4 regions of the Paenibacillus sp. FSL H7-0737 genome follow, and region 1 is predicted to be linked to each of the others. Evidence: riboswitches for the same ligand, from Rfam matches in the RefSeq annotation. Region 1 holds a riboswitch; each other region holds the start of a gene.

Region 1 (3,153 bases):
CTTCTTTTGGTTAAAGAATGTATAAGTGATGAGCGGTTGCTCTGCGATCAACGAAATGATCATCTGGCGTTCCTTAACGGTTATCATCACTATAGCTTATCAAAGAATAATTTGCAAAAGCTTCAGCCTAGTTTAACTCCGGCTTCACAGGTCCAATCACATAAACGGTACGTGATTTACGACCGAAATTACGCACATGGCTCAGTGAATCGTAATAGACATCTACTTTATTGCCTTTAATGGCACCGCCAGTATCTTCTGCTCGGCGGAATCCAAGCCCCTCGATATATACCCACCAGCCAATAGGAATTACATTCGGGTCTACCGCAATTGTACGACCTTCCGTTACGCGTGTTCCGGAAGCAGTTTTGTTACCAATACCTGGCTCTTCTGATGAATAAGCTGTCATGGAGACGTTCTTAATCATCTTCTTGTACTCAAAGTCTACGCCAGCCTTGCTTGTGACATTATTAGTCTTAGCGCTAACCTTAGCCGTTTTTGAAGTGGTGTTTGATTTGGAAGTTGTTGTAGTCTTAGCTACAGCCGGCTTAGGAAGTGCTTTGGTACCAACGGCAATAATCTTATCTTTCGTTACCGTTTGTACTTCCTTACCAATCATGCGCATAGAGGCCAGTTCTCCGTCTTGGTAGATCTTCTCAATATGCTGAATCATGACGCCTGGTTTGCCTGCCTGTGCCACTCTAACTGTTCCCACAGTAAGGGAGGGGTCTGCTGTCTTGATGACTCTGAAGGGTAAGTTAGTTGTTCGCTGTACGGTCTGTTTGTTGATGCGAACAATCTTAACCTCCATGTTTGCAGAAATGGTGGTGTCTAACGAAGGGAAAATCTTATCATGACCTTCTAGGGTAATGCCCATTTTCTCAATTGCTTTACCAATTGTGTCCTCGGTCGTATATAACGTTTTTGTTGCTCCATCCGCAGTAAGACTAATTTTCTGCGCACGATTGATAACGACACGGTCACCGTCTTTTATTTCATCACTCAGACCTAAAGATAGTTCATCATGCGGCTGCAGCGAAATTTGCTCTTTCTCCAACACATCACCAAGAAGCGCTTCCCGCGTTTCAAGCGTCTGTGTTTGCCCGTCTATTACTAAAAATAATTGTTTGTTACTTTGACCGTGTACGTACAGCAGAATAAGTAGCGCGATAGCGACTGAAATCACGCCTGCAAGTAAAAGTACGCGAGTATTTACTTGCTCCCACCGTAATGCGAAAGACCTGCTGGATGACTGCGAATCATGGGATACTTCTGGTTGGAATACGCCCATTCTCTCCATCCTCCTTACATAGCCCCGTCGTCAATTGTATATCATGAGGACTGAATTCCTTTGACGAAACTATTTGAGATTGTCACAGGACACGCACGTAATAACTTAGCGTCTCCTGCTCATGGATCGCCTGCTCGGCACAGCTACTCCCACCCCTGTTATATAACAGTATGTGGGCAACATTCTATTTATTCAAAAATAAAAAAGCCTAAAAAGAGTTCAACTGAGGACTCTTTCGTGGCTTCTCCAATATCAGAATAGAGAATGCTTGTGCACGAGGTTGCCTCTCTTACTTGCGCTTACGGGGTTAGCTGTCGGGTTCGGACGAAAGAGAGACGCCCTATTTCAGGTCACCCGCTCATGGCGGTTGCCCTTAAATTCACCCCAAAGACCACGTGAAGAAATCAAATACTGTCCTACGGCACGTCTAAACCGTATTTAAAATACAGGCATGCGGTAGGTCAATATTGGTTCCCCCGTTCTCCATACGGAGACTCAGCGAGACGATCCATGAATCAATGGCTGTCACTATAACACAGCTCACATCACTGAAAAGATGATATCCTGTTTTGATGCATGTTGTAAAGGACGATTCAACCACGTTTACGCAAAAATATGGTTAAAATATTGTAATATTCAGCCGTTTTTATATTAAAAAAGTTTAATATATCGGCCATTCTCTATTTTTCACCTGTTTTGCTCCCGTTTTCACTCAATCCCAAATCGTTCCAGTGCGTTCGCATACGTTATTTTAGCCAATTCTTCCCATGTTAACCCTTTAATTTCAGCTGCTGCCTCTGCTACAAGCTTCACATGAGCGCTCTCATTTCGCTTCCCGCGGAAGGGGTGTGGAGTCAAATATGGAGCATCGGTTTCGATCAATAATCGGTCTAGTGGTGTCTGCGCAAGCACTTCTTTTGGCACTCTTGCATTTTTGAACGTAATGGGTCCTCCAAAGGATAAATGAAAACCAAGATTCAAGCACATTTTAGCTGTTTCCCAGCTTCCTGAGAACGAGTGCATCACGCCTCCAACCTCATTTGCTTTTTCCTCCCGTAAAATCCGTACAACATCCTCATGTGCATCACGATCATGAATACAAATCGGCATATTTAATTCACGGGCTAGTCCAATTTGCTTGCGAAAAACTTCATGTTGCACATCCTTGGGAGAAGTATCCCAGTAATAATCCAGTCCGATTTCACCAATAGCCACTACTTTTTTATGACTGCATAGAGAAGCGATCCAATCGAGATCTCCTTCTTTCATATCAATCGCATCCTGAGGATGCCAACCCACTGCCGCATAAATATAATCATAAGATTCCGCCAGCTTCATCGTTGAGGGAATCGTCTCCCGATTAAATCCGATATTAATCATCTTGCTAACTCCTGCTTCTACAGCACGAGCGATAACTTCTTCGCGATCCTCGTCGAATTGAGGTGCATCCAGATGCGTATGTGTGTCAAACAGAAACATTTTAACCCTCACTCCTTGTTCTTTTTTAGATATATAACAATATAAGTTTCACGCTATCCGTGATATCTTATTTTTCTACTCTTCTTGTCAAAAATCCCATATTTTCTTGTATTATTTTGCAAAAATCTCTGCAATAGAAGCAGGCAATCGCGTAAGCGCATTTCTTAACTTATCCTGAGGAAAATAAAGATGATATCTTCCACGGTGAATGCCGCTAATAGAACGCACAATATCCGACACCTCTGAAATTTCCCGCAGATGATCATGCCGATCAAGCAGCAGAATTTGTTTATTGTCAAAAGCTTCTCCCGGACGGAACACATCATAGGGCAGATCTGTCGGAAAATCAATCTCCAAATCATATTCTGGGTGAAGTCCCGCTG
Region 2 (3,153 bases), 3.2 Mb from region 1:
CCACTGTATCAATAAATTTCACTAACGGACGAATAATACTGCGATATCTAGAACGAAGTACAATCAGGCGTACACCCGGATTCCATTCCTCCCACCGTTGCTCCATTTTTTGAATGTCCTCTTCATCAAAGCCAACATACACGGCTACAACATTATCCGTTAGAGACTTGGCATAGCTGATGGAATGTAGTACAGCACGTGTTACACCCGCAACAGGAACAACAACTGTACTGCCCTTAATCAAAGGTTTATCTGTACTCGGGCATATACGAAGCTGATCTGCAGTGTTCAAATAGTGCTTGTGAATCCGGTGGAACACGAACATTACAGCAGGTAAGAAAATGAAAGCCATCCATACGCTTGAGAATTTAGTGATGATAAAAATAAGCGTAATCGTCAATGTAGTCAGCATACCGATGGTATTTACAACAAATCTTTTTTTCCATCCCGCTGGTTTTGTTTTAAACCAATGAACCATCATTCCTAGCTGTGACAATGTGAAAGGAATGAATACACCAACCGCATAAAGTGGAATCAAGCTTTCTGTATTTCCGTGGAATGCAGCTACAAGCACAGCAGACAGAACACCTAGAAAAATAATACCATTAGAGAAACCTAGACGGTCACCACGAACCATAAAAGCATGTGGCATATATTTATCTTTTGCAAACATAAATGCGAGCAGCGGGAACGCTGAGTAAGCTGTATTAGCTGCCAAGAACAAAATTACTGCTGTAATACCTTGAATGAAAAAATATAAGGTTCCGCGGCCAAAGGTCGATTCAGCGATCTGAGAAACAACCGTTGCCTTTTCATCAGGCACTATGCCGTACCAATACGCCAGTAGTGTGATACCTGTAAACATAAATCCAAGTATAACCCCCATGACCATTAAGGTCTTGGCTGCGTTCTTTTCAGCAGGTGCTTTAAAGTTTGGAATGGCATTAGATACAGCCTCTACACCCGTAAGTGCCGAACAGCCAGAACTGAAGGCTTTTAATAGTAGAAACAAACTAACATTAGAAACAGCAGAGCCAATTTCAGGGACATTCGCATGCACGCCACCTGCTGCATATTTAATAACACCGGAGATAATCAAGACTACAATCGACACCACAAACAAATACACTGGGATTGCGATGAATGAAGCTGATTCTGTAACTCCGCGAAGATTAATCAAAGTAAGTAAAATAATAACTGATACTGCAATAAGAACGGTGTGATTATGAAGACTTGGAAAAGCCGATGTGATCGCATCCGTCCCTGCCGACGCACTAACAGCTACGGTCAGAATGTAATCCACTAACAAAGACCCTCCTGCTAAGAGCCCTGTCGGAACACCAAGATTACTCTTGGCAACGATGTAAGCTCCGCCTCCCTGAGGATAAGCGTAAATCGTCTGCCGATAGGATAAAATCAGGATGGCCAGCAGGCCCAATACGGCTAATGCAATTGGCAGGGAATACCAGATGGCAGTAAACCCCGCAGCCACCAGTACAATCAAAATTTGTTCCGTTCCGTAGGCTACAGACGAGAGCGCATCAGAAGACAGGACAGCCAGTGCTTTAACCTTGGATAACTTTTCATGATCGAGTTCGTTCGACTTCATCGGACGCCCGATCAATAGTCGTTTTACCTTGCTTACCATGGTGGATACAGTTCCTTTCTTTGGGAGCTGAAACGGAATTTCCGCGCGCTGTTTTCATTGGTGGATTTCATAAATGCAGACACTAAAAATAGCATACGGAAATGATCCGCATGCTATGCATGGTCATTATCCCACCTTTGCTTACGAGGTTAGCTGGCGGATTCGGGCTGTGGTTTAGCCCTACGGTATAAGTCTAATCGACCCATTCCGATTCACCCCATTGGCACATATGCCAAGTTTGGTTCCCCCGTTTTTCCTAAGAAAATTCAGCGCATATTCAACTTCTCACAAGGTCTAATATTAGTCTACAAAGTGTATACAGTAAAGCGTTGAAAAAAATGAAAAAAGAATGAAAAAACATCCAGTAAGCGCAAATACAGCGTCTTATTGGATGCTCTCTTTCATTCTCTTCAATTATCCCTCTGGATCGTGTTTTTAATCACTTTTCACATTTTTTCGGATCCTTTAAAATTAAAAAATCAAAATCCTAAACTTTCCTCTGTATCTAACTCCATCACTTCTTCTTCCTTGCGTCCGTACCAAAGCAAAATGCTAATTAAAGCAAAAGCGATTAATGCAAGGAAAGGAATCGTAATGAATCCAAAAAAGTTCAAGTAATCCTTATTACAAGGAACACCAATTGTACAAGGAAGCACTTTACTTAACGCAGGAATCTTCTGCTCCGCATAATGATAGATCGAGATACTGCCACCAATTAAGCTTAGTGGAAGTACATATGGGATAATCCTTTTATCCCCTCGAAAGGTTGCAATTCCCAAGAGGAATAACTGAGGATACATAAAAATTCGCTGAAACCAGCAAAGCTTACAAGGTTCATATTTCAATACTTCGCTCAGATACAAGCTACCAGCAACAGCAACTAAAGAGACGAACCAGGCCAGATACAGGCAGTTACGCTTGCAAAAAGATAGGAACTTTGTCACTTTGCCTCCACAGCTTTTGCGGCGTCGTTAATTTCAGTTGAAATCGCTTCAATGTTAAATGGATCCGCAGTCATTACTCCATTGATATAAAGGGATGGTGTAGTCGTCACCCCAGCTTCACTAGCTAACTGCATACCCTTATTCAGCTCATCTGCATACGTACGATCTTTAATATCTTTACGAAGCAGTTCGTAATCGATAGCTAACTTCTCTTTCTCCGCAAGGCTTACTAAGAAATCTTCAGTCGCCCATTCTTCGCTCTCATCACCTTGCTGAGCATATACAGCATCATAGAACTTCCAGAATTCATCATGATTCTGATGGTAAACAGATAATGCAGCAAGTGAGGCAGTTTCAGAGTCTGGACCAACGAAAGCCATATTTACAAAGTAGAGCGCTGCTTTTCCCTCGTTGACAAAATCTTGAACAATTTTCGGTTTAACTGAAGTTGCAAACTGGGAACACGCTGGACATTTCAAGTCTCCAAATTCAACAATTTTAACAGGTGCATCCTCTTTACCGACTCTAGGTAGCTCACTGTAATTGAATGCTACTGGTTCT
Region 3 (3,153 bases), 1.0 Mb from region 1:
ATTTCCGAGGCATGTCCAAGCAACCCGAATCCGGTAACATCTGTACAAGCATGTACATCATAGGGCTCCATGATTTCAGCCGCTTTTTTATTCAGTGTAGACATGACTGTCGTAAGGCGTGTAGTTTCTTCTGGGGATAGCTGATCCTTTTTAATAGAAGTCGTTAAGATGCCCACACCGATAGGTTTGGTCAAAATCAGCTTGTCTCCTACCTGCGCACCTGCATTCGTTCTTACTTTGTCCGGATGCACAAGGCCCGTAACGGCCAATCCAAATTTAGGCTCTTTATCGTCGATGGAATGTCCGCCCACAAGCGTTGCTCCTGCTTCCTGCACTTTATCTGCTGCACCGCGCAAAATGTCACCGAGAATGCTTTTGTCCAGAACAGAAATAGGGAAGGCCACAATATTAAGCACCGTAAGCGGCTTACCGCCCATAGCATAAATATCACTTAACGCATTAGCTGCTGCAATTTGCCCAAAGGAATAAGGGTCGTCCACGATCGGCGTGAAAAAATCAACAGTTTGCACTAACGCCAGATCATCACTTAATCGATATACCCCAGCGTCATCACTGGTATCCAGACCCACAAGTAGATCCGGATTAGGAACGGTTGGTGGTAGACTGCGAATAACCTGCATGAGATCGGCGGGACCGATTTTGCAGCCGCAGCCCCCTTTTGAAGATAATGAGGTCAATTTTATGGTTTCGGCTTGAGACATCATGACTCAGCTCCTTTAGATAGTTAGTATCGAATAACTTTAATCTTACATCAGTAGACAGCATTGTACAAAATACAGACATACAGAAGAACGCCCCGTAGCCAGTACATACTCCCCGGCTATGGGACGCCTCTCATTTCTCACTTACCATTAAGATTAACTAATCTGCTGAGTTTCCTGCTGTTTCTCCAAAAACCGCTGAAGTATAGCATTAAATTTCTCCGGCTGACACAGATTACTAGGATCTAATGCGTTAGGGATAATCACTAACTGAGCATGTGGCAGCTGAGACACCATATCCTTCATACAATTAACTCCAAATTCACTAAAGTCACCTACAATACATAAGGCGGGACGCTTAAAAGACTTTAAGCATCTAGTGTAATCCACATGGCTCGTAGCCAGCCTTTGCCGATACAATTCCCGTGGACGTTTATCGAGAAGTCCTCTTCTAATCTCGTTATAAGCCAGATTCCAGCGTTCCCGGTACATCATACGAATCGAAGGCAGTACAAGCTCACTTGGAGCGTAATACATTAACCAGCTACAATAAGCAGCCATAAGCTGGATTTTACCGATTATCGTTGACGCCTGACTTCTACAAAAGCTATCCGCGACAACAATCGCTTTTACTCGCTCTGGATATTGTTTCGCAATATGCTGAACGACGAGCCCCCCATAGGCACTCCCAACAAAAACAGCCTCACGAATACCCAAATCATTCAATAGCATAATTATATCTAGACATTGGGTTTCAATAATCTCGTTTGGGGCCTGCAGTAATTCACCTGATTTGCCATTCCCCCGTAAATCACACAGAATCACTTTATATTTATCAGAAAAATACTCCAATTGTGGCTTGAACATACTATGTGTTAATCCATGTCCATGGATAAACACAACCGGAGCCCCTGTTCCATTGATTTCGTAATAGAGCGAAGTTCCATTCAGTTTAGCAATAGGCAAAGTTAACACCTCTTTCATAGATAGGTTCTACAACTATATCTGCTTTTTAACGCAGCAAAAAACCACAGAGGGATTCTCTGTGGCTATTCATCATCAAATACGCCATTCATCCTCTCTCCATACGCTTACGAGGTTAGCTGTCGGATTCGGGCAGTGAGAGTTGCCCTACCTGCATGGATGCATTTATGCACCTGGAACAGGATTCACCCCATAACTAGTACCGATTGTTACACTGGTTCCCAGTTGTTGGTTCCCCCGCTTTCCTTAACGGAAATTAAGCGGACTTCTTATGTAATTGTCAGTTATGTGATGAATCATACTCCGTGTAAGGTTTCTTGTAAAGTTGAGCCGTGGGCAAAATAATGTTGAAAGCCATGCTTTTCATTTCATATTGAGCATACACTTCGTTTTCTCTTTCTTTTGCTCTTGTTTACTCAATATATCTAAAAAAAGCCGAGCGGCCATCAGAGATCAATCCCTGAACCACTCGGCTTCGTTATACAATCATATGGCTACAACAGATCGGCGTTTTTCAATGCATGCTCCCAGCTCGGAAAAAAGAACAGCGCACTTCTCATAAGATCAGGATCGCTTTGCTTCACTTGTTTTTTGCTGATCGAGCTTCCATCGGTTTGAAGCTTTTTGATACGACTTAACACTTCATCAGCCTCCAAAGGAATTTCCATTGAAACACTCCTTTCTCAGTGACCTGGTTTCCAATCATTTTCTCCATAATATGCAAATTTATTCTTCATTTCGGTTTATACGAATTAAACCAGCTGATAGACCGGTTGTTCAGCAATAAAATAAGTAGGAATCATTGGGTATTTCTGTGCCAGAACTTCAGCTAAATATTTCATTCCTGGAGCTTCACTTTCCGCATGACCTAACATAATCAGCGCTTTTGATCTGCCTTGGTGGACAGCATCCCTCACATATTCTGGAGTTTCCCATTCGGGGCCCTCGCCAGCAATAATTAAATCAAGATTGTGCTGATTAAAAAGAGGAATAGCCATCGTCCCACCTCCTCTGTAACCTACTAATATCCCCACATGTCTGCATATCTGGGATACGTCTCCGGCAGCACGTAAATAGGAGATACCTAGCTTTATTTTTATATACTGTGCCGCTTCACTTACCGTCATAGCTGGAATCGATAGGATTGTAGCAGTGGATTGCTGCTCAACCACATAGGCTGACCATTCAAGCTCTCGTAGCAAGCCCACCATGATCCCGTCTGGTTGATGCCTATGCCAATAATCATGATAACGAAAAATAGCCAGTTCAGAACGCTCGATTAAACTCAGTTTCGCAAGATAAATAGGGTCATCCTCTAACCACTCACTCGTCTCATGATGACTGTAAAACACACCTTCATGTGTGATCAACAAATTGGCGTTCATAGCAACCGCTCGCTCCACAACATATTGCGTAGCGCAAAATGCCGTAACCATCCCTGTAATCA
Region 4 (3,153 bases), 550 kb from region 1:
CGTCCAGGTACGGCACATCTGAATGTAACGGCAGCATAACGTAAAGCTGCTCTCGAACAGATATACCCGGCCTACCGGAAACGGCGGGCGAAACCAAGTATTCTGATGGCGGGTATCAACTAGAACGACTTGTTCAATCCCCATCTCTTCGAGTAGGGCCTTCTCAGGCAAGTTGTTGGTCAATCCGGCCATCTTAATGCCTCTGAATTTTAGAAGCTTAATAAAATGTTCGCCTGCCTTCGTTGGCGCACATACCAGTACATATTCATTCTGATCTGTCATCTCTTATTCTCCTCAAATGCTTTGCTTGTAAGATCAGAGCTTGATCACCCTGATCTTGAAAGAAAAGCTACCGCTAATGATGAATATAACGACCTCTTCGTGAGGTTTTCCATAAATGCTTTGCTTAAAAAAGCACAGCAAAAAGCCACAAAGGATTCTCCTCTGTGGCTCGCTAGCGGTCACATTGCACTCATCCTCTCTCCATACGCTTACGAGGTTAGCTGTCGGATTCGGGCGGTGAGAGTCGCCCTACCTGTATAGATGCGAGCTCACTGGCATCTTCTACAGGATTCACCCCATAACCGGCTTCCGACTCTCACATCGTCTGCCGATTGTTGGTTCCCCCGCTTTCCTTATCGGAAATTAAGCGGATCAAATATTCGATTGTTGTTGAAACAGGAGTAATCATACCCTTATGCAGGAAGTATTGTAAAACCTGATTGATGCCAAAATAATGCAAATTAAAAACTATTTTCGCATTGGATAGCGCTTACTTGATATCCAATCTCTCTATATCTCTTGTTTACTCGAGTTTCAATCCATTAGCGAAAAACGGTCATACCATGTGATTTTATTCACCACGATTAGTGAAATCACCAAAAATCGCCTATATAAGAAAGGAAACAAGAAAGCGAGATTAAGCGAGGAAGAAGCCCGATAACTCGCAATAAATACCTATTTGGTTCCCTTTTTCGTCGTAGTAGGCAGGATTTGGTTTAAATTGCGCTCAAAAGAACACTTTCTGTTTTTACAGAAACACCTTGAAAAGAGTATGATTCGGGTTGAATCTATTTCACGAAATACATTCAACGCTGAGTTCCTGCATTTGCAGGGAACGGGGGAACCATCAGGCCACATGGCCTACTTGGGGTGAATCCGAAGGAGACTGTTCAAGTCTCACATAGGTAGGGCGACTCTCACCGTCCGAATCCGACAGCTAACCTCGTAAGCGTAAAGAGAGAGACCCTTGATCCGCCACGCTTTGGCACAGGTGTGTGTATACCTGTATTCCAAAACCGCAGCAGAGGTCCTCCTCTTGCTGCGGTTTTTGCGTTACCTGAATCTATAGGGTGATAGCATGCTGGACGGGGTGAAAGGAATGAAACACTATTATTGGGGAACTCAGCAAGGGCTACTTGAGCCGATAAGTCTAAATTATGTTTGCTTTGGAGCGTTGTGGTTCGAAGAGGATCATCACAGAACTATTGTCGGCTATGCTTTTGGTCAGAAGCAGATTGAATCACTTCGCCATTTCAGCAGCCCATCTACCTGTGAATACTGTATGGACCGAACAATTATATACGAAATATATAAAAATATCCGAGAAAAGCAACAGCTGCAGGATTGGTCAGCACACCAACGTTTTCCGTGGCTCACCGCTTTTAAGGAACCGTGGAAAGAAGTTGCAGTCGGTTGGTACGTAATGAGATCCCGCAACACCTTTCCCTTACATTTATCCGTTATACGCAAACAGAAATTCCGACTATGGCTGGAGCATGCCGCAGTCTGTGAGAATGAAGCTGAAATGCTCGCCTGTATAGAGAAGGCTAACGTCATTCACCATGTAAATCTTAAGCTTTTGGAAACCTAAGGAGGAGAAACCTGTCATGGACCAGCGAAGACTATCTCGCATAGAAGTATTCGTCTTTGATTCACCAGAGCCTATTCACTATGGAATGGAGGCTGATCAAGACAGCCGTTATGGCATCCTGAAACTTACCTGTAAAGGAGGTAGTAGCTGGGGGGCATGTCTTATCTCTGCCAATACCAAAACCTTCGACCTTATTAAATGGAGTTCTTTTCTCAGAATGATATACCATTGCCGGCTAGAGGAAGCGATAGATAAAGTACGTACCCATGGTTCAGAGTGGGATCAGACTCAGTTTGAGCTAGTGCAAGGTGCTTTACAGGATTTAAAAGCCAAGCTGCAGGGTAAATCCTTGGCAGGGCACATTGAGCAAGGTCGTCTGTACAGAGCTGTCGCTGGTGGGAGAGATTCCAAAGGAGGGCGGCTATATTATAAACCATCCAGTGTAGCGCTTCAAAAACATAGTTATCCAGAACCTGATACCGCCGAGCTTATCAACAAATCCATTTCTTACTTTTCTTTATTATAAGTTCATCCCATAACCCATTCTGAAAGGATCGTGTTTATCATGCCTGACCCCTTACCTTCCGAATCACCCCGTAGAACTATATTTGCAGAGTGTGTTCAAAAGTGTACGAATGATATCTATACGCTCAGTTCCATGTTGTTACAACAATCAGTAGAAGCCGAGAAGGTTACTATCCGTACTTTTAAAGAGCTTCATAAAATATTCCGTCAAAAAAGCTTCGACAGCCAGCTATTCTCTATCGAGGCTTACCGCTCTTGTATCCGACAATGCGCCGATTATTACGCACGCCGGTCTCTTCTGTCTGCCAAGACATTGCCTTGGGAGGAACAGCTTATAAAAACGATGTGGTATGGCCTAAAGCTATCTTTACCTCAAATAAGCATCATTCTGCAAAAGAGTGTTCCTGTCCTAAAAGCACAGCTTAGGCGTGTGCGGGAGCAACTGACTGCTCAAGAGGATTTGCTGCCTAGTGGTAATCTATCCGTTGTCTAACTCCCTCAACTATCTTCCAAATAACTTTTACGATACATACACAAAAATAAAAAAGCCACGGCATCTGCCGCGGCTTCCTTTCCCTATTTCCCTACTATTACGCTTTACTCTTACGAGCCTTTCCGTACATCCACAATCCCGCAATCATCCCCACCATGGCAATCCCAGTCAATACACCCTGAGTGAAATCCATTAAAGTGGACCCATTGGTCGAGAGCATTCTACTAACCGTAGCCAGAGATACCGAACTCATTAAAAGCAT

What was found. Region 1 has a riboswitch for cyclic di-AMP ahead of H70737_RS00190 (resuscitation-promoting factor). Riboswitches for the same ligand answer to the same signal wherever they lie in the genome.
Region 2: linked by a shared signal. The riboswitch ahead of H70737_RS15725 (APC family permease) and the one ahead of H70737_RS00190 (resuscitation-promoting factor) in region 1 are both predicted to bind cyclic di-AMP.
Region 3: linked by a shared signal. The riboswitch ahead of H70737_RS25095 (alpha/beta fold hydrolase) and the one ahead of H70737_RS00190 (resuscitation-promoting factor) in region 1 are both predicted to bind cyclic di-AMP.
Region 4: linked by a shared signal. The riboswitch ahead of H70737_RS02645 (hypothetical protein) and the one ahead of H70737_RS00190 (resuscitation-promoting factor) in region 1 are both predicted to bind cyclic di-AMP.

Annotation. Positions count from the first base shown of each region.
Region 1 covers NZ_CP009279.1:40,756-43,908, reverse strand. The annotation lists gene H70737_RS00190 (resuscitation-promoting factor) at 128-1,291, opposite strand; cyclic di-AMP (ydaO/yuaA leader) riboswitch at 1,573-1,802, opposite strand; gene H70737_RS00185 (TatD family hydrolase) at 2,000-2,770, opposite strand; gene H70737_RS00180 (HD domain-containing protein) at 2,882-3,153, opposite strand, start outside.
Region 2 covers NZ_CP009279.1:3,652,734-3,655,886, forward strand. The annotation lists gene H70737_RS15725 (APC family permease) at 1-1,648, opposite strand, end outside; cyclic di-AMP (ydaO/yuaA leader) riboswitch at 1,772-1,930, opposite strand; gene H70737_RS15730 (disulfide oxidoreductase) at 2,128-2,592, opposite strand; gene H70737_RS15735 (DsbA family protein) at 2,589-3,153, opposite strand, start outside.
Region 3 covers NZ_CP009279.1:5,758,305-5,761,457, forward strand. The annotation lists gene selD (selenide, water dikinase SelD) at 1-722, opposite strand, end outside; gene H70737_RS25095 (alpha/beta fold hydrolase) at 879-1,688, opposite strand; cyclic di-AMP (ydaO/yuaA leader) riboswitch at 1,795-1,979, opposite strand; gene H70737_RS31125 (hypothetical protein) at 2,201-2,374, opposite strand; gene H70737_RS25100 (Nif3-like dinuclear metal center hexameric protein) at 2,459-3,153, opposite strand, start outside.
Region 4 covers NZ_CP009279.1:586,524-589,676, reverse strand. The annotation lists gene H70737_RS02650 (hypothetical protein) at 1-282, opposite strand, end outside; cyclic di-AMP (ydaO/yuaA leader) riboswitch at 473-662, opposite strand; cyclic di-AMP (ydaO/yuaA leader) riboswitch at 1,083-1,248, shown strand; gene H70737_RS02645 (hypothetical protein) at 1,382-1,873, shown strand; gene H70737_RS29625 (hypothetical protein) at 1,890-2,399, shown strand; gene H70737_RS02635 (hypothetical protein) at 2,439-2,891, shown strand; gene H70737_RS02630 (hypothetical protein) at 2,989-3,153, opposite strand, start outside.